DNA from 4 places in the Streptomyces sp. NPDC014676 genome. Region 1 is predicted to be linked to each of the others. Evidence: riboswitches for the same ligand, from Rfam matches in the RefSeq annotation. Region 1 holds a riboswitch; each other region holds the start of a gene.
What was found. A riboswitch is a leader RNA that binds a small molecule or an ion and turns the genes downstream of it on or off. The one in region 1 is predicted to bind cobalamin.
Positions count from the first base shown of each region.

Region 2: it holds a riboswitch for cobalamin, as region 1 does, so the genes downstream of both, ACF1DX_RS09270 ((2Fe-2S) ferredoxin domain-containing protein) here and ACF1DX_RS05200 (ribonucleoside-diphosphate reductase subunit alpha) in region 1, are expected to answer to the same signal.
Region 3: it holds a riboswitch for cobalamin, as region 1 does, so the genes downstream of both, ACF1DX_RS03455 (prenyltransferase/squalene oxidase repeat-containing protein) here and ACF1DX_RS05200 (ribonucleoside-diphosphate reductase subunit alpha) in region 1, are expected to answer to the same signal.
Region 4: it holds a riboswitch for cobalamin, as region 1 does, so the genes downstream of both, ACF1DX_RS11025 (energy-coupling factor ABC transporter permease) here and ACF1DX_RS05200 (ribonucleoside-diphosphate reductase subunit alpha) in region 1, are expected to answer to the same signal.

Region 1 is NZ_JBIBZI010000002.1:176,266-180,512, reverse strand. Features, by position in the region: gene ACF1DX_RS05200 (ribonucleoside-diphosphate reductase subunit alpha) at 1-1,686, opposite strand, end outside; cobalamin riboswitch at 1,809-1,970, opposite strand; gene ACF1DX_RS05195 (GNAT family N-acetyltransferase) at 1,993-2,499, opposite strand; gene mctP (monocarboxylate uptake permease MctP) at 2,577-4,205, opposite strand; gene ACF1DX_RS05185 (DUF3311 domain-containing protein) at 4,202-4,247, opposite strand, start outside.
Region 2 is NZ_JBIBZI010000003.1:115,310-119,556, forward strand. Features, by position in the region: gene ACF1DX_RS09250 (nuclear transport factor 2 family protein) at 1-87, opposite strand, end outside; gene ACF1DX_RS09255 (Rrf2 family transcriptional regulator) at 249-692, shown strand; gene ACF1DX_RS09260 (DUF4158 domain-containing protein) at 593-1,000, opposite strand; gene ACF1DX_RS09265 (hypothetical protein) at 935-1,408, shown strand; gene ACF1DX_RS09270 ((2Fe-2S) ferredoxin domain-containing protein) at 1,827-2,231, opposite strand; cobalamin riboswitch at 2,294-2,421, opposite strand; gene ACF1DX_RS09275 (ferric reductase-like transmembrane domain-containing protein) at 2,476-3,456, opposite strand; cobalamin riboswitch at 3,643-3,764, shown strand; gene ACF1DX_RS09280 (glycoside hydrolase family 27 protein) at 3,928-4,247, opposite strand, start outside.
Region 3 is NZ_JBIBZI010000001.1:749,323-753,569, forward strand. Features, by position in the region: gene ACF1DX_RS03445 (energy-coupling factor transporter transmembrane component T) at 1-354, opposite strand, end outside; gene ACF1DX_RS03450 (SCO2322 family protein) at 401-1,042, opposite strand; gene ACF1DX_RS03455 (prenyltransferase/squalene oxidase repeat-containing protein) at 1,039-2,250, opposite strand; cobalamin riboswitch at 2,363-2,500, opposite strand; gene ACF1DX_RS03460 (TetR family transcriptional regulator) at 2,596-3,291, opposite strand; gene ACF1DX_RS03465 (glycosyltransferase) at 3,498-4,247, shown strand, end outside.
Region 4 is NZ_JBIBZI010000003.1:523,754-528,000, forward strand. Features, by position in the region: gene ACF1DX_RS11015 (ABC transporter permease) at 1-13, opposite strand, end outside; gene ACF1DX_RS11020 (ABC transporter substrate-binding protein) at 34-1,623, opposite strand; cobalamin riboswitch at 1,826-2,009, shown strand; gene ACF1DX_RS11025 (energy-coupling factor ABC transporter permease) at 2,039-2,758, shown strand; gene ACF1DX_RS11030 (energy-coupling factor ABC transporter substrate-binding protein) at 2,755-3,147, shown strand; gene cbiQ (cobalt ECF transporter T component CbiQ) at 3,154-3,903, shown strand; gene ACF1DX_RS11040 (energy-coupling factor ABC transporter ATP-binding protein) at 3,900-4,247, shown strand, end outside.

The sequences.
Region 1 (4,247 bases):
CCAGGCCGGGAGCGGGCCGTCCCGCTCGGCCAGGTCGGCGGAGGTCTCGTACGCGGCGAGCATGATCCGCTCGGCGATCCTCGTGGACAGCGCCTTCGCCTCGGGGGAGTCGAAGGGCAGCCGCAGCTTGAAGAAGACGTCCTGCAGGCCCATGGCGCCGAGACCGACGGGACGCCACTTGGCGTTGGAGCGGCCCGCCTGCTCGGTCGGGTAGAAGTTGATGTCGACGACCCGGTCGAGGAACGTCACGGCGGTGCGCACCGTCTCGTCGAGGCGCTCCCAGTCGATGTCCCCCCGGTCCACGAAGGCGCCGAGGTTGACCGATCCCAGGTTGCAGACCGCCGTCTCCCCGTCGTCGGTGACCTCCAGGATCTCCGTGCAGAGGTTCGAGGAGTGGATGACGTGGCCCGGCTCGGCGGTCTGGTTCGCCGTGCGGTTGGCGGCGTCCTTGAAGGTCATCCAGCCGTTGCCGGTCTGCGCGAGGGTGCGCATCATGCGGCCGTACAGCTCGCGGGCCGGGAGGGTCTTCCTCGCCAGGCCCTTCGCCTCGGCGGCCCGGTACGCCGCGTCGAACTCCTCGCCCCACAGGTCGACCAGTTCGGGCACGTCCGCGGGGGAGAACAGCGACCAGGGCGCGTCGGCGTTCACCCGGCGCATGAACTCGTCCGGCACCCAGTGCGCGAGGTTCAGGTTGTGGGTGCGGCGGGCGTCCTCGCCGGTGTTGTCGCGCAGCTCCAGGAACTCCTCGATGTCCAAGTGCCAGGTCTCCAGGTAGACGGCTGCCGCGCCCTTGCGCCGGCCGCCCTGGTTCACGGCGGCGACCGAGGCGTCGAGCGTCTTCAGGAACGGGACGATGCCGTTGGAGTGCCCGTTGGTGCCGCGGATCAGCGAACCCCGGGCGCGGATACGGGAGTACGACAGGCCGATGCCGCCGGCGTGCTTGGAGAGGCGGGCGACCTGGTGGTAGCGGTCGTAGATCGAGTCCAGCTCGTCCTTGGGGGAGTCGAGGAGGTAGCAGGACGACATCTGCGGGTGCCGCGTGCCGGAGTTGAACAGGGTGGGGGAGGAGGGCAGGTAGTCCAGGCGGCTCATCAGCCCGTACAGCGCGGCGACCTCGTCCACGGAGCGGGCGCTGTCGTCCTCGGCGAGTCCGGCGGCGACCCGCAGCAGGAAGTGCTGGGGCGTCTCGACGACCTTGCGGGTGACCGGGTGCCGCAGCAGGTAGCGGCTGTGCAGGGTGCGCAGGCCGAAGTAGCCGAAGCGGTCGTCGGCCCCGGGGTCGATCAGCGCGTCCAGGCGGTCCGCGTGCAGGCGGACGAACGCGGCGGTCCGGTCGGCGATCAGACCCTCGCGGTGCCCGGTCGCGACGGACCCGGTGAACGAGGTGACGCCCTGCGAGGCGGCCTCGGCGCGGATGCCGATGGTCAGCAGCCGGGCGGCGAGCCGGGAGTAGGCCGGGTCCTCGGAGATCAGCCCGGCCGCCGCCTCGGTGGCCAGCTCCCGCAGCTCCGCCTCGTCGGCGGAGGCGGACCGGCCGCGCAGCGCGGCGGCGGCGACCCGGCCGGGGTCGGCGTCGGGCAGGTCGGCGGTCAGCTCGGTCAGGGTCCGCAGCAGCGCGGCACCGGGGCCGCCGCTCTCCTCGGGCACGTCGATCACTGAGGCCGGATCGGCTGGCGCGATGGTCACGTGGGGCTCTCCCTCGCTCGGCACGGGGCCTCGAAGAGCGCAGGGGGCAGTACACGAGCGCACGCGGCGTCGCGTCCACCGGCCCATTCCGCGAGGCCCGGACGTCCACGCACCCGGACCGGACGGCCGGGTGCGCTGTCGGCAGGTCCTCGGACTGACGCCCAGGCACACGCGTACGCGGGCATGGGTACACCGTTGCGGGACAGTTCCGGATTCACACCGGATTCCCCTGCGACGACAGCGAGCATGAGCATACATCTTGTGCCGGGTGTCGTCGGCAACCCCATATGTTGTGTCGCGGAGGTGTCAGAGCGTCAACTCGTAGGTGAGGAGAGTGAGGTCCGGACGCTCCGCAAGGGGGCCCCAGTCGCGCTCCGGGGTGCGGGTGAAACCGAGCCGTTCGTAGATGCGGTGGGCGGCGTGCATGGTGCGCTGGGTCGACAGCACGACCCGTACGCAGCCCCCGGTGGCCCGCGCCCGGTCCACGCAGGCCCGCACCAGGGCCTCCCCGGCGCCCCTGCCCCGGACCGCGCGGGCGACCGCGAGCATCCGGATCTCCGCCTCGCCCGGCCCCGCTATGTCGGCCATCGGGCCGGGGCCCGGCACGAAGGTCACCCCGCCCAGCACCGTCCCGTCCGCCACGGCGACCAGCACCTCGGCGGCGGCCGCCCGCTTCCCCACGTTCCGCAGCTCACCGAGGTACGTGTCGCTCTCCCCGAAGTCGAGCAGTCCGTCCAGCAGATAGGCCTGCGCGGTGATCTCACCGAGCTCCGCGTGCTCGCCGGGCTCCACCGGCCGGATGACGATGTCCATGAGGGGAGTGTGCCGGACGGGTACGACGACGGGCCGCCGGATTTCTCCGACGGCCCGTCGTCCCGGCTCACCGGGGGTCAGTGCGCGCTGCCCGCCGTGGCCGGCGGGAGCTCCACCTGGACACCGGGGTCGCCCGCGTCCGCCGTGTAGTCCTGCGGCCTGGTCTCGTCGATGCCCTCGGGCGCCTTGAGCGCCCTCATGACGAAGGTCAGGACGACCGTGACCAGGACGTTGAGCACGAACGCGGTGAGGCCGATGTAGCCGATCTCCCCGATGCCCGGGATCTCCTCCGACGACCCGCCGAAGTGCTTCTGCGTCGGCGAGGCCACCCCGTACGCGGCGACCGTGCCGTAGATCATGCCGACCGCCCAGCCGCCGATCAGCGCCCAGCGGTGGAACCAGCGGGTGAACAGGCCGCCCACCAGCGCCGGGAAGGTCTGCAGGATCCAGATGCCGCCGAGGAGCTGGAAGTTGATCGCGACCGTCTTGTCCATGGTCAGGACGAAGACCAGCGCGCCCACCTTCACCAGCAGGGACACGATCTTGGAGACCTGGGTCTCCTGCTTCGGCGTCGCGTCCGGCTTGATGAAGTCCTTGTAGATGTTGCGGGTGAAGAGGTTCGCCGCCGCGATCGACATGATCGCCGCCGGCACCAGCGCGCCGATGCCGATGGCCGCGAAGGCCACGCCCGCGAACCAGTCCGGGAACATGTTCTCGAACAGCTGCGGGATCGCCAGCTGGCCGTTGCCGACCTTGACCCCGGCCGCGATCGCCATGAAGCCGAGCAGCGCCAGCAGGCCCAGCATCAGGGAGTACAACGGCAGGATCGTGGTGTTGCGGCGGATCACCTCACGGCTGCGCGAGGAGAGCGTCGCCGTGATCGAGTGCGGGTACATGAACAGCGCGAGCGCCGAGCCGAGCGCCAGCGTGGCGTACGTCCACTGGCCCGCCTCGCCCGGCACCAGCGCACCGCGCGGCGCGCCCGTGGCCGGGTTGGTCTGGCTGTACGCCTCGCTCGCCTTGGCGAAGATCTCGTCGAAGCCGCCCAGCTTGATCGGGATGTAGATGATCGCCACCGCGATCACGATGTAGATCAGCGTGTCCTTGACGAACGCGATCAGCGCGGGGGCCCGCAGACCCGACGAGTACGTGTACGCCGCCAGCACACCGAAGGCGATCAGCAGCGGCAGGTCCTTGACGAACCAGTTGGTGTCCTCGCCGCCGCCGACGCCCATCACGTCCAGCACGGCCTGGATGCCGACCAGCTGGAGCGCGATGTACGGCATCGTGGCCAGGATGCCGGTGACCGCGACGGCCAGCGACAGTCCCTTCGAGCCGAACCGGCCGCGCACGAAGTCGGACGTCGTGACGTAGCCGTGCTTGTGCGACACCGACCACAGCCGGGGCAGGAAGGTGAAGATCAGCGGGTACACCAGGATCGTGTACGGCACCGCGAAGAAGCCGGCCGCGCCCGCCGCGTAGATCGCCGCCGGTACGGCCACGAACGTGTACGCGGTGTACAGGTCGCCGCCGAGCAGGAACCAGGTGACCCAGGTACCGAACGACCGGCCGCCCAGGCCCCACTCGTCGAGGCTGTGCTCGTTCTCGGCCTTGCGCCAGCGCGCGGCCATGAACCCCATGGCCGTGACCAGCAGGAAGAAGAAGATGAAGACGGCGAGTGCCACGCCGTTCACGCCGTCGTTCACTGCGACGCACCGCCCTTCGCGGCCGAGCGGGCGCGCTGGTCA
Region 2 (4,247 bases), on a different contig from region 1:
GAACAAGGCCAAGAAACCGTCACCGTCGAGAACGTCCCCTTCCGCGAGCCGGTAAGCCTCGCGAATGGTCTTTTCGTTACTTTCCATTCCTGTTCTCCTTTGAGTTCGCAACACGCTCACGGTCCGCGCTTGTCTTTGATCGACCCTTCCCGGCTGTCGTAACAATAGTTGTTACGGCGGATTGTCGCAACCTTCACTGTTGCGACTGCACTGTCGTAACATGGAGCGTTGCGACCGGAGGAGGGATCATGAGCGCCAACAGCAGGCTGACCATCGCCGCCCACGCGCTGGCCTGGATCGGTCTCTACCAGCGCCAGGGCCACGAGGTCGCCACCTCCGAGCAGATCGCGACCAGCGCGAACACCAACCCCGTGGTGATCAGACGACTGCTCGGCGAACTGCGCGGGGCCGGCCTCGTGGAGTCCCGGCGGGGCGCGGGCGCGGGCTGGTCGCTGGCACGCGAGCTGGAGTCGATCACCCTGCTCGACGTGTACGAGGCAGTGGAACCCGGCCCGCTGTTCGCGATGCACCGCACCACCCCGGACCAGGGATGCGTGGTGGGTCACGGCATCCAGCCGGCAATGCGGGGCATCTACCAGGACATCGAGGAGACCCTGAGACACGAACTGGCCCGCGTCACGCTCGAGACCGTACTCCGGGACGTACTCGCGGCACCTCGCCAGCCTCTCTGATCAGCTGGGCGACCCCGTGCGAACCGTGGGGTTCGGCGTGGGTTCTGCCCACCGGGGCGGAGTGACGTGAGCGTGTGCCGCCGCACGAACTCCACCACCTGCTCCGGCACGTCCTCCAGCGCCGAAAAACACCCCATGCGCTGATACGACTTCAGCATCAGCAACAAGGCCAGCAGATACTCATCCCCGTCCGTCGCCCCGGCCGCCCACTCCAGCTCGTCAGGAGTCGGCGAGAAGAACAGATGCAGCTCATGCGCGGTGATCAGCCGCTTGAACCGCGGATACGCGGTCCGCTCGATCGAGGTCACACCCCCCAGCGGACTGCCCCCGACGACCCGAACGACGGGGAGTCCGAAGTGCGTCGAACTCGGTTCCCCGTAGTAACGTCCCCCGCCCGGCTCGACCGCGGCTCCGCGCCATCCCGTCAGGCCGCCGATTCCGACGAGGGCGATCCGCTGGGTCAGTTCTTCGGCGGCTTCGGCGTACAGGTCGGCGAGGGCGTCGCAGCCCTGCCGGCGCAGCATGGATCCGGCGCGGTGGAGGCGGTAGGCGGGGCGGACGGGGAGGTACTTGTGGACGAAGGCGCTGGCGCCGCCGTTCTCGCCGGTGAACGCGTCGTGCGGGTCCTCGGCGCGGACGAAGGGCGACTTGAAGACGTCGACGAACGCATCCCCGAAGATGCCCGCTTCTTGCCCTCCTGGGCGCGGCGTTCGTAGTACGCCTGGGTGCGCGGGTCGGGGCGCGCCCGGTGAAGACGATGCGGTGCAGGGCGGCGTTGGCCCGCAGTCGCCGCCGCGGTTGAGCCGGCGCGTACTACTTCAGCCGAAGGAGTATTCGATGGGCCAACTCCACAAAGGGCCGCAAAGGACGCCTCGGTGTCCAGCCGCTCGGAATGTCGTCCGTCATGGCTGCGATCGCAAATGCAGCGTCCCCGAGGGCAGCGCTGGAAGACAAACCGCATGACGAGTCGAACGCGTATGCGGAACGGCCCCTCGCTGGCCTCGTCGTTCGGGCTGTCGTCGACGATCGCCGGGATCGGCGGCGTACGTCACCGGCCGGCCCGCGGTCACCGCGCTTCGAGCCGTTCGGCGGGCGGCGGCAGAGGCAGCGGCTTCGGCCTCTCCGTCCGTGCGGTCAGGAGGCCGGGCGCCGTCGTGGCGGCGTGATGGTGTACAGGTCGAGGATGTCCGGCCGGGGTGCGACGCCCGGCCCGCCGGCGCGTGCCCAGGCGGCGATGTCCTCGGTCGCGTCCGGGTCGTTGACCAGTCCGAGCCAGACGGGCCGGGCACCTGCGGCCCTGCCCTGCGCGGAGGGCTGGACGACGATGACGTTGGCGTGTTCGCAGACGTCGAGGCAGGCGGACACCCGCACCGGCACCTGAGCGCGCAGACGTGCCGTCTGGGCCGCGTGGTCGACTCCGGTCACTTTGGGGCTGCCGCAGCAGCAGTCGCGGCACACGACGACGCGGCACGGTACGGGGCCGGCCGCCGCCTCGGTCCTCGCGTCGTCCGTCGTCCGTCCGGTCGGCGTTGCGGGCATGCGGTGCCGTTCCTCTCTCCGGGGAGATCCGCCCCGGTGGTCCGTCGAGGAGGCGACCGCGTGAGTCTCCTGGCTCTCGGGGCGATGCTCGTCCCGGCCTTCCCACCCGCTGCCGGGCAGTGGCTCGTACGGGACTCGCTCGCCGATCACAGTGGCGGGACCGCGCCGGATTCGCACCGTCTTCCTCGTTCCGCCGTCGCCCTGTCGCCGGCCATCATCCCATCCCGGGACGCCGTGCCGGCCGTCAGTCCGTCTCCTGGGCGTGGGGGGCCGTCGCGGGCGGATGGGTCGGGCGGTCCCGTCCGCCGTCGCGGCCGGACACCACCACGACGACCAGCCCGACGACGACGGCCGCGACGGCGCCCCGTCCCGCCACCCGCACCCACCACCCCGGCCGGGCCGCGCCCCCGCCGGGGGAGCCCAGCCGTTCGGCCCGCCGGGCAGGTCTCAGCAGACGGAGCAACAGCAGTACGGCGACCGGGAGTTGCAGCAGCCACAGGACGGTGCGCGGCCACTCCCCGTACCAGACGCTGGTTCCGTACAGCAGCGTGTGCCACACGCTCAGCACGTACACGACGATCACGAAACGGTGCAGCCGCCGCCAGGTGTTCGTCCCGATGCGGTGCCGGACGTAGAACAGCAGCCCCAGCGGAATCGCCAGGTACAGGGCGCCCTGGCCGATCGGGATGGCGACCTGGCCGGTGCCGGAGTCGTACCAGCCCGGCACGAAGGTGTCCGCGAAGGCCACCCACAGCCGCTCGGCCCAGTCCACCTTCGTCTCGTAGCGCACGAGTTCCGCCGCGAACATCAGCGCGTGGGCGAACATCAGCGCCATGGTCGTCAGGCTCGTGGTGCGGTGCCAGCGCTCCAGTACCTGCCGGGAGACCGGCAACCGGGCGGGGCGCGGTCCCGACAGCAGCAGACCGAGCATGACCGTGCCCCACGCCCACAGCAGCCCCGACCAGCCGAACGCCTGGCTGAGCAGGTACATCCAGTAGGTGCCGGGATCGTCCATGAACGGCATGACCGCGACGGTGTCCGAAGCACCCGACTCCATGCGCGCCCACAGGAACGCGAACACGAGCACCGTGACCACCACCGCCGCGCCGGCGTCGGGCAGGGCGGACCGCAGGTCGCCGCGCAGCGCGACGCGGTCACCGGAAGGCCGTCGCCGTCCGGGCGGGGCCGCTGCCCCGTCTTCGTCCGGCCTCACGTCCGACGTCATCAGGGGCCTCCCGGGCACGGGCACCGCGGCAGCGGTGCGCATGTGGCGTGAGACAACAAGTCTGGCCGAGGGGGTGGTGATGCCCGAGGCGGTATCCGGCCAGACTGGCCGTGCACGCCGTCGAGCGTGCCTCCAACGCGTTGCGTGCGGCCGGGTCCGCACGACCTTCTGCCGTCGGCTCGGGAGACAGGAAGCCGGTGCGCATCCGGCACGGTCCCGCCACTGTGACCGGGGAGCGCCTCTCCGACATACCACTGCGCTGTGCGCGGGAAGGCGTGGGGAACGTCGATCCGGGAGTCAGGACACTGGTCCGTCGTGGGCCCGTCCCACGGAGCGCGGACTCCAGGAGGCTTCACGCGTCCCAGCTGTTTCCCCCAGAGCCGGGGGCGGCCGGGCCGGCGGATGCGGCAGCCGTGCGGAAGGCCGCGGCCGGGGTGTTGTCGCTCCGGCCATGCCCCGGTGCCGTGTCACTCACGCGCGGGTCCACTTCTGGTTGGCCTGGCCGTTGCAGGTCCACAGCACCAGCGGGGTCCCGTTGGCGGTGCCGGCCCCGTTGGCGTCGAGGCACAGTCCGGAGCGGACGTTGCGGATCGAGCCGTCGGAGCCGACGGTCCACTTCTGGTTGTCCTGGCCGTTGCAGGGCCAGGTGATGACACGGGTGCCGTTGGTGGTGCCCTGGTTGTAGGCGTCCAGGCACTTGTCGCCGTAGACGCGGATCTCGCCGCCCGCCCATGTGGTCCACAGCTGGTTGGCGGCGGTGTGGCAGTCCCACAGCAGAGTCGCGGCGCCGG
Region 3 (4,247 bases), on a different contig from region 1:
TGTGTGGGTGCCGGGGATGGGGGAGCCGAGGATCATGGCGAAGGCGAGGCGGATGAGGACGACGGCGAGGGCGAGTTTGAGGAAGGCGCCGTAGGAGCGGGACCAGGGGGTGTGGGGGCGGCGGGTCGCCACGACGTAGGCGGAGACGGTGATGAGGAGGGTGAGGAGGAGGGGGTTGGTGGTACGGGTGGCGGCGGTGCCGAGAGAGAGGGACCAGAGCCACCAGGCGCCGGGGTGGAGTCGGGGGCGGTGTTGGTGGGGGGCGGGGGTGGGTTCTGCTTGCCCGCGCTTGCGGGGTGCAGCTGCGCCCACCCTCCCCCACTCCCGGCTTCGCTCGAGCGGGGGGACCCCCATCGCTCCAGCGGCACGACTGCCCGCAGCTGCGTACGACTGCCCGCAGTTACGACGCACGGCGGCGGGCCTGCCAGATGGCCGCTGCTCCGAGGAGGGCCACCACGGCGATTCCGGCCATCAGGCCGATCGACGGGCCGCCCGAGTCGTCCGGCTCGGGCTTCTCCTCGGCGGGAGCGGGGGTCTTCTCCGCCGAGACCTGTTCTCCGCAGCCCTTCTCCGGGTAGCCCGCTATCGCGCACAGCAGTGCGTTGGTGTCGTAGCGGAGGGGTTCGGCCACCGAGGCCAGGGCCTCGGCCGTGGTGGCGTCCTCGGGGACCTGGGCGCAGGCCGTGCGGCCGGCCGGCGGGGTCTCGCCGGACGGGGCGTCGGCGGGGGTGCCGAAGTCGATGACCAGGGCCACGCGTTTCCTGCCGTCGGCCGCCGGGGTCTTCGCGCAGATGGTGTCGAAGCCGGCGGTGCCGCGCGGCTTCGTCGCGTCGGCGGAGTCCTCGCTGACGGAGAAGCGGAAGCCGTGGACGTCGCCGTCGGAGGGACGGGCGAGGGACGGGCCCTGGGTGGCGTACGTCCATGCCGTGCCGTCCTGCTCCCAGAACGACCAGTAGCGGTAGCCGGCGGCCCCCGCCTGGCCCGCTCCCGCCAGCAGGGGCAGGAGCGCGGCCAGGAACAGGACGGTGGCCCGGCGGATCACGGCTGCCGCTTCCTGCGGCCGCTGATCAGGAAGCCGATGCCGATGCCGGCGACCAGGCAGACGCCGACGAACCACCAGACACCGAGGCCGGAGTCGGACTCCTCCTTCTCCTTCTTCTCGTCCGCCTTGGCCTTCAGGGTCTTCTCGGCGGCCGGGCCCGTCGCGCCCAGCCGCTTCACCAGGTCCGTGCCGCCGAAGTCGCGCGGGTCGGCGCCGGTCGCGTGGGCGGCGAAGATGAGCTGGGCGTAGGCGGCGGGGCCGCTCTGGGCCGCCCAGCCGGCGGCGTTCTTCTCCAGCCAGGTCAGGGACTTCGCGGCCTGCTCGCCGGCACCCTGCGCGGCGAGCGCGACCACGGCGTCGGCGGTGTTGCCGTAGTCGGGCTGGTCCTCGGCACCGGCGAGGGCGGAGGTGAGGTGGCCGTTCTCGGCGAGGGCGTCGGTGAGGTAGGCGGCACCGTTGGCGGCGGCCTGCTCCGGGTCGCCGGCCTTCTCGCACGCCGCTTCCCCGGAACCGCCCTTGCCGGGCCCGGCGGCCAGGCCCGCGCCGAGCGAGCCGATGACCCCCGCCGCCGTCGCGTCCGCGTTGGCGACCAGCTCACCCTTCTTGTCCGGCTGGAAGGCGAAGGCACCCGCGCCGTCGCCCTCGCAGGGCAGCGCCAGCGTCAGCAGGGCGTCGTAGGGGGACTTGCCGTCCTTCTTCACCTCGGCCGGCTTCTCACCGGCGGCCGCGAGCGCGCCGACGACGACGGAGGTGGAGTTGGTGTCGCTGGCGCCGCCCGCCGTGTAGCCCCAGCCGCCGTCCTTGTTCTGTACGGACTTCAGCCAGCCGACGGCCTTCTCGGTGACGTCGTCGTGGCCGCCGAGCGCGGCGAGGGCCTGGACGGCGGCGGCGGTCTGGTTGGTGTCGACCATCGTCTTCGCGTCGCACGCCGTGGCGGTGTCGGCGCGGTACGGGGCGAAGGAGCCGTCGGCGCACTGCTGGCCGGTGAGCCAGTCGACGGCCGCCTTCGGCGGCTCGACGCCCACCGTGTGCTGGGCGAGCAGGGCGAGCGACTGGCGCCAGACGCCGTCGTACTGCGGGTCGCCGTCGCCGTACAGGGCGGAGGGGAGCGCCTGGGACGGAGACGGGGTGGTGTCGGCGGCGGCCGGGGTGGCGGCGCCGATCACGGCGACGGCGGCCAGGACCGCTGCGCTGCGGCGAACATTCATGATCGGCGGGTGCCTTCTTCCCTGCGGGGAGCCGGGCAGCGCGGGACACCCCGGCGGCTCGGCTCCGTATACCTCGACGGTGCCGGTGCGCCGGCGGGTCCGCCGGGCACGTGAGCCGGTCATGAACCGTGCGGGGAAGTCCGGCTCACCGCCTCGGGGCGGCTTACGGTTGCGGGTCAGCGCCGGAATTGCACCGGCTTCCCCCCGTACGGTGTGATGACGACGCCGACACTCTACCCGCCCGTAGGGAAGGGGCCAGGGGTGGCTTCGGTGAGCGGGGTCACGTCAACCGTGGGACGCACACCGCACCCGCACCCCCGCGGGAAGGGGAGTGGCCACGACGGCTCAGCGGGCGTCCGCCGCCTCCGGGGCCGTCAGGTCCATCAGGTGGCACACCGTCTCTATGTCTGTCTTGACCTGGGAGATGGAGGCGCGGCCCGAGAGCCAGGTGATCAGGGCCGAGTGCCAGGTGTGCTCGATGACCCGGACGGCCGAGAGCTGCTCGGGCGTGGGATCGGTGAGCTCCATGGCGTCCAGGATGATCATCGTGGTCTGCCGGGAGACCTGGTCGACCTCCGGACTCACACTGCGGTCCGCGAACGTCAGGGCGCGCACCATCGCGTCGGCCAGGTGCGGCTCCCGCTGGAGCGCACGGAAGGCCCGCATCAGGGTCTCCGCGACCCGCTCGGCCGGGGTCTCGCCGGCCGGCGGCTTCTTCCGCAGCGTGCCGTGCAGGGTCTCCAGCTGGTCCTGCATGGTGGCGACCAGGAGGTGGATCTTGGACGGGAAGTAGCGGTACAGCGTCCCGAGCGCCACCTGGGAGGACTCCGCGACCTCACGCATCTGCACCGCGTCGAATCCGCCCCGGCCGGCCAGTTGCGCGCACGCCCGCAGGATGCGGCGCCGACGCGCCTCCTGGCGCTCGGTGAGCGGTGAGGCCGGGGCGGGCCGTGCGGTGCCGGCTTCCGTCGCCGCCGCCTTGCCCGCCTTGTCCGCCGTGGCTGCCCTGGCCGCCTTGTCCCTGTTGGCTTCCGTAGGCATGGGTCCCGTCCGTGACAGTCGGTGAGGGTGGATGATCAGACAGCATGGCATGCCGTCCGTCGTGGCGTGAATCACCTGATCCACCGCTCCCGGTGCCCCTACCTGCCGGTAGATTCAGATCCTCCGAACGATCAACTCTGAAACTTGTTCTAGATCAGCGTCCCGTCGTAATCTCGCGGGACAGTGCAGGGAGAAGGGGGCCCAGAGTGACCGCTGAGGCCAGTCAGGCCGGGTCCTCGCGGGGGCCCGCATCCGACGGCTTGCGACCGCTCCGCATCGCACTCCTCACCTACAAGGGGAACCCGTTCTGCGGCGGGCAGGGCGTCTACGTACGCCACCTCTCCCGCGAACTCGCCCGCCTCGGGCACCGCGTCGAGGTCATCGGCGCCCAGCCGTACCCGGTCCTCGACGAGATCCACGACGAGGCCTGCGACGGACCCGTCCTCACCGAACTGCCCAGCCTCGACCTCTACCGCCAGCCGGACCCCTTCCGCACCCCGAAGCGCGACGAGTACCGGGACTGGATCGACGCGCTCGAGGTCGGCACGATGTGGACCGGCGGCTTCCCCGAGCCGCTGACGTTCTCCCTGCGCGCCCGCCGCCATCTGCGCGCCCGGCGCGGCGACTTCGACGTCGTCCACGACAACCAGACCCTCGGCTACGGCCTGCTCGGCGACCTCGGCGCCCCCCTGGTGACCACCATCCACCACCCCATCACCGTCGACCGGCGCCTCGAGCTGGACGCCGCCGAGAACTGGCAGCGGCGCTACTCGGTGCGCCGCTGGTACGCCTTCACGCGCATGCAGAAGAGGGTGGCGCGCCGCCTGCCGTCCGTGCTCACCGTCTCCGGAAGCTCCCGCCAGGAGATCGTCGACGATCTCGGTGTACGGCGGGACAGGGTCCACGTCGTCCACATCGGCGCCGACACCGACCTGTTCGCGCCCGATCCGTCGGTG
Region 4 (4,247 bases), on a different contig from region 1:
TGAGCCGGGCCATCTCTCCCCAGGGGAGTGCGGTCATGCGGCGGGCTGCCAGTCCTCGACGTTCCACCAGGGGCCGCTGGCGAAGCCGTGCTCGTGGGGTTCGGTCTGGGTGGTGAGGTCCTTCCAGCGGTCGGCGAGGACGTACATGTGGTCGATGTGGGTGAGGAAGGTGTAGCCGGGGTTCTTCACCAGTTCGCGCTGGAGGGTGTCGTAGGCGGCCTCGCGGTCCTTCGGGTCCTGGCCGCGGCGGCCGGTGTCGAGGGCCTCGTCGACGGCCGGGTTGTCGTACAGGGCCATGTTGTTGAAGCCGTCGCCGGCGAGGGAGGAGTGCAGGAGCGTGTAGAGGCCGAAGTCGGGGTCGCCGGTGCTGCCGAAGCCGGCGAGGACGGCGTCGTGCTTCATCCGGGGTTCGATGACCTCCCAGGTGGCGCTCTCCACCTTGACGTCGATGCCGGCCTTCTTGGCGTCGGAGGCGTAGGCGAGGGCGTGGTCCTGGCGGACCTTGTCGCCGGAGGGGTAGGAGAGGGTGAAGCGGGCGGGGCGGCCGTCCTTGGCGCGGATGCCGTCCTTTCCGGTCTTCCAGCCGGCCTCGTCGAGGATGCTCTTGGCCTTGCCGAGGTCCTGGGGGCGTTCGACGTCCTCGGCGAACCAGGGGTCGTCGACGGGCAGCGGACCGTAGGCGGGGCGGCCGGCGCCGTCGAGGATCTTGTCGACCATGGTCTCGCGGTCCACGGCGAGGTCCAGGGCGCGGCGGATCGCGGTGTCGCCGGCGACGGGGTTGCCGGTGGGGAGGGTGACGGCGCGGAAGTCGTACGACGTCGCCCGGTACGTCTTCCTGCCGTCGTCGTCCTTGAAGGTGGCGGCGAGGTTGGGCGGCAGGGCCGCGCCGTCGAGGTCGCCGGAGCGCAGCCGGGTGGCGCGGACGTCGTCGTCGGCGATGATCGCCATGGTGAGCTTTTTCACCTTCGGGGCGCCGCCCCAGTAGTCCGGATTGGCCTTGAAGGTGAGTTTCTCGCCCTTGCTCCAGCCGGTGAGGACGTACGGTCCGGTGCCGACCGGCTTGGTGTTGAACGGGCCGGTGTTGGGATCCTGTCCGCCCGCGACGTGCTCGGGGACGACGGGCAGTACGGTGCGGGCGGCGAAGGCCGCGTAGGGGTAGGCGAGGGTGAAGACGACCTTGTCGTCGCCCTCGGCCCGGACGTCCTTGACGGCGTCCAGTTCGCTCTTGGCGGTGTTGTTGGTCTTCTCGTCCAGCACGGTGTCGTACGTGAAGACCACGTCGTCGGCGGTCAGCGGCTCGCCGTCGCTGAACTTCACGCCGTCGCGCAGGGTGTAGGTGTAGGTGCGGCCGCCGTCGGTGACCTCGGGGAGCGCCTTGGCCAGGGCCGGCTTCAGCCTCATGTCGGCGTCGCGGGCGAGGAGTCCGTCGAAGATCTTGGAGTTGCCGTCCTTGCCGTAGCCGAGCAGCGGGCTGAGGGTGTCCGGTTCGGACGGGACCCCGATCACGACGGATTCGGCGGACGCCCCGCCGTCCGCGCCGCCGTCGCCCGGCGCCGAGCAGGCGGCGACCGCACCGGCCATCGCGACCGCGGCGGCGGCGCCCCGTATTCGTCGGGTCGTCATCGAACCTCACACTCCTGTTGCCTGAAAACCGTTGTTGCATATTAATTGCAGCAAGGTACTGCCCAGGACGACGGCCCCCCACTCCCCCGCCCCGACGGACGGCGCCGCTCGTGTCAAGTGCGCAGGTGTGCGCCGGGGTGCGAGCCGCCGGGCGCCGTCCGCGCGCCCCTGGTGGCCGCTTGTCACCGGACCGGAACGGGCACTACTGTCACCACGCCTTGGTGACGGGAAATCGGTGCGATACCGGTGCGGCCCTCGCCACTGTGATCGGGAAGTCCGGCTCCAGTCCTCACGGACAGCCACTGGGTTCTTCGGGACCCGGGAAGGCGGAGCACGGGCGGTGGTACCCGTCAGCCAGGAGACCGGCCAAGGCACGTCAACCATCCACGAGGTGCTGGAGAGGGTCTGCTGAGCCATGCACATAGCCGAGGGGTTTCTGCCACCGGTGCACGCGGTCGCCTGGGGCGTCGCGTCGGCGCCGTTCGTCGTCCATGGAGCCCGGTCGCTCATCCGTGAGGTACGGGAACATCCCGAGAGCACGCTGCTGCTCGGCGCGTCGGGAGCGTTCACGTTCGTCCTGTCCGCGCTGAAACTGCCTTCCGTCACCGGAAGTTGCTCCCACCCCACCGGCACGGGGCTCGGCGCGATCCTGTTCCGGCCGCCGGTCATGGCGGTGCTGGGCACCATCACCCTGCTGTTCCAGGCGCTGCTGCTGGCCCACGGCGGACTGACCACGCTGGGCGCCAACGTCTTCTCGATGGCCGTCGTCGGCCCCTGGGCCGGATACGGGATCTACCGGCTGCTGCGCCGGTACGACGTGCCGCTGATGGTCGCGGTGTTCCTCGGCGCGTTCGTCGCCGACCTGTCGACGTACTGCGTGACGAGCGTGCAGCTCGCGCTCGCCTTCCCCGACCCGGGGAGCGGATTCTGGGGCGCGCTGGGCAAGTTCGGCTCCATCTTCGCCGTGACGCAGATCCCGCTCGCGGTGAGCGAGGGGCTGCTGACCGTGCTGGTGATGCGCATGCTGGTGCAGTCGAGCAAGGGGGAGCTGACGCGGCTCGGGGTGCTGGTGGCGTCGGTGGCCGGGCGGAAGACGGCGAAGCCGTCCGACTCGGCGGAGGCGGTGGCCCGATGAGCCGCAACGCGAGGATCAACACGCTGCTGCTGGTGCTGGTGGCCGCGCTCGCCGTGATCCCGCTGGTGTTCGGGCTCGGCGACCACAAGGAGGAGCCGTTCACGGGCGCGGACGCCGAGGCCGAGACGGCGATCACCGAGATCGACCCGGACTACGAGCCGTGGTTCTCGCCGCTGTACGAACCGCCGTCCGGGGAGATCGAGTCGGCGCTGTTCGCCCTCCAGGCGGCGATCGGCGCGGGCGTCCTCGCGTACTACTTCGGGGTGCGGCGCGGGCGGCGGCAGGGGGAGGCGCGGGCGCTGGAGCGGCTGCGGGCGGAGGCGGGCACGGACACCGAGGCCGACACGGACGCCGGTGCCGGGGCCGTCTCCGAACGACGACGGGTCTGACGGCACGTGCTGCCGATCGACGCGGCGGCGCACAGCAGCCGCTGGCGCCGCCGTCATCCCGTGGACAAGGCCGTACTGGGGCTGGGGCTCACCCTGCTCGCCGTCTCGCTGCCGCCGTGGCCGGGCGCGGCCCTGGTGCTGGTGACGGCGCTCGTGGTGCTGCTCGGCCCGGCGGGGGTGCCGGGCCGGCGGCTGTGGCGGGCGTACCGGGTGCCGCTGGGCTTCTGCGTCACCGGGGCGCTGCCCCTGCTGGTACGGGTGGGCGGGCCGGGCGGGTTCGTGTCCTGGGCCGAGGACGGGCCGCTGCGCGCCGGGGAGTTGCTGCTGCGCACGTCGGCGGCCTCGCTGGGCGTGCTGCTGTTCGCCTTCACCACGCCCATGTCGGACCTGCTGCCGCGTCTGGTGCGGGCCGGGGTACCGGCCCCGCTCGTGGACGTGGCGCTGGTGACGTACCGGATGAGCTTCCTGCTGCTGGACTCGGTGCGCCGTGTCAGCCAGGCGCAGGCGGCCCGGCTGGGGCACACCACCCGGGCGGCGACGTGGCGTTCGCTGGGCGGGCTGGGCGCGACCGCGTTCGTCCGGTCCTTCGACCGGGCGGCGCGGCTGCAGACGGGGCTCGCCGGACGCGGTTACGACGGCACCCTGCGCGTGCTGGTGCCCGAGGCCCGCGTCTCCGTCCGGTTCACGGTCGCGAGCGTGGCGCTCCTCGCGGCGCTGGCCGCCCTCACCCTCGTACTGGAAAGGCGACTGCCGTGAGTGAGTCCGTACTGCTGGCCCTGCGGGGCGCGTCGTTCGCGTACGAGGACGGCCCGCCCGTGCTCGACGGCCTGGACTTCGAGGTGCACGAGGGGCGTGCGCTGGCGCTGCTGGGGCGCAACGGCAGCGGCAAGACGACGCTGATGCGGCTGCTGAGCGGTGGACTTCGGCCCGAGGAGGGCGAGTTGACCGTCGAGGGCCGGCCGGTGCGCTACGACCGCAAAGGCCTGACGGCGCTGCGCACCACCGTGCAACTGGTGGTGCAGGACCCCGACGACCAGTTGTTCGCGGCGTCGGTCGGCCAGGACGTGTCGTTCGGGCCGCTCAACCTCGGCCTGCCCGGC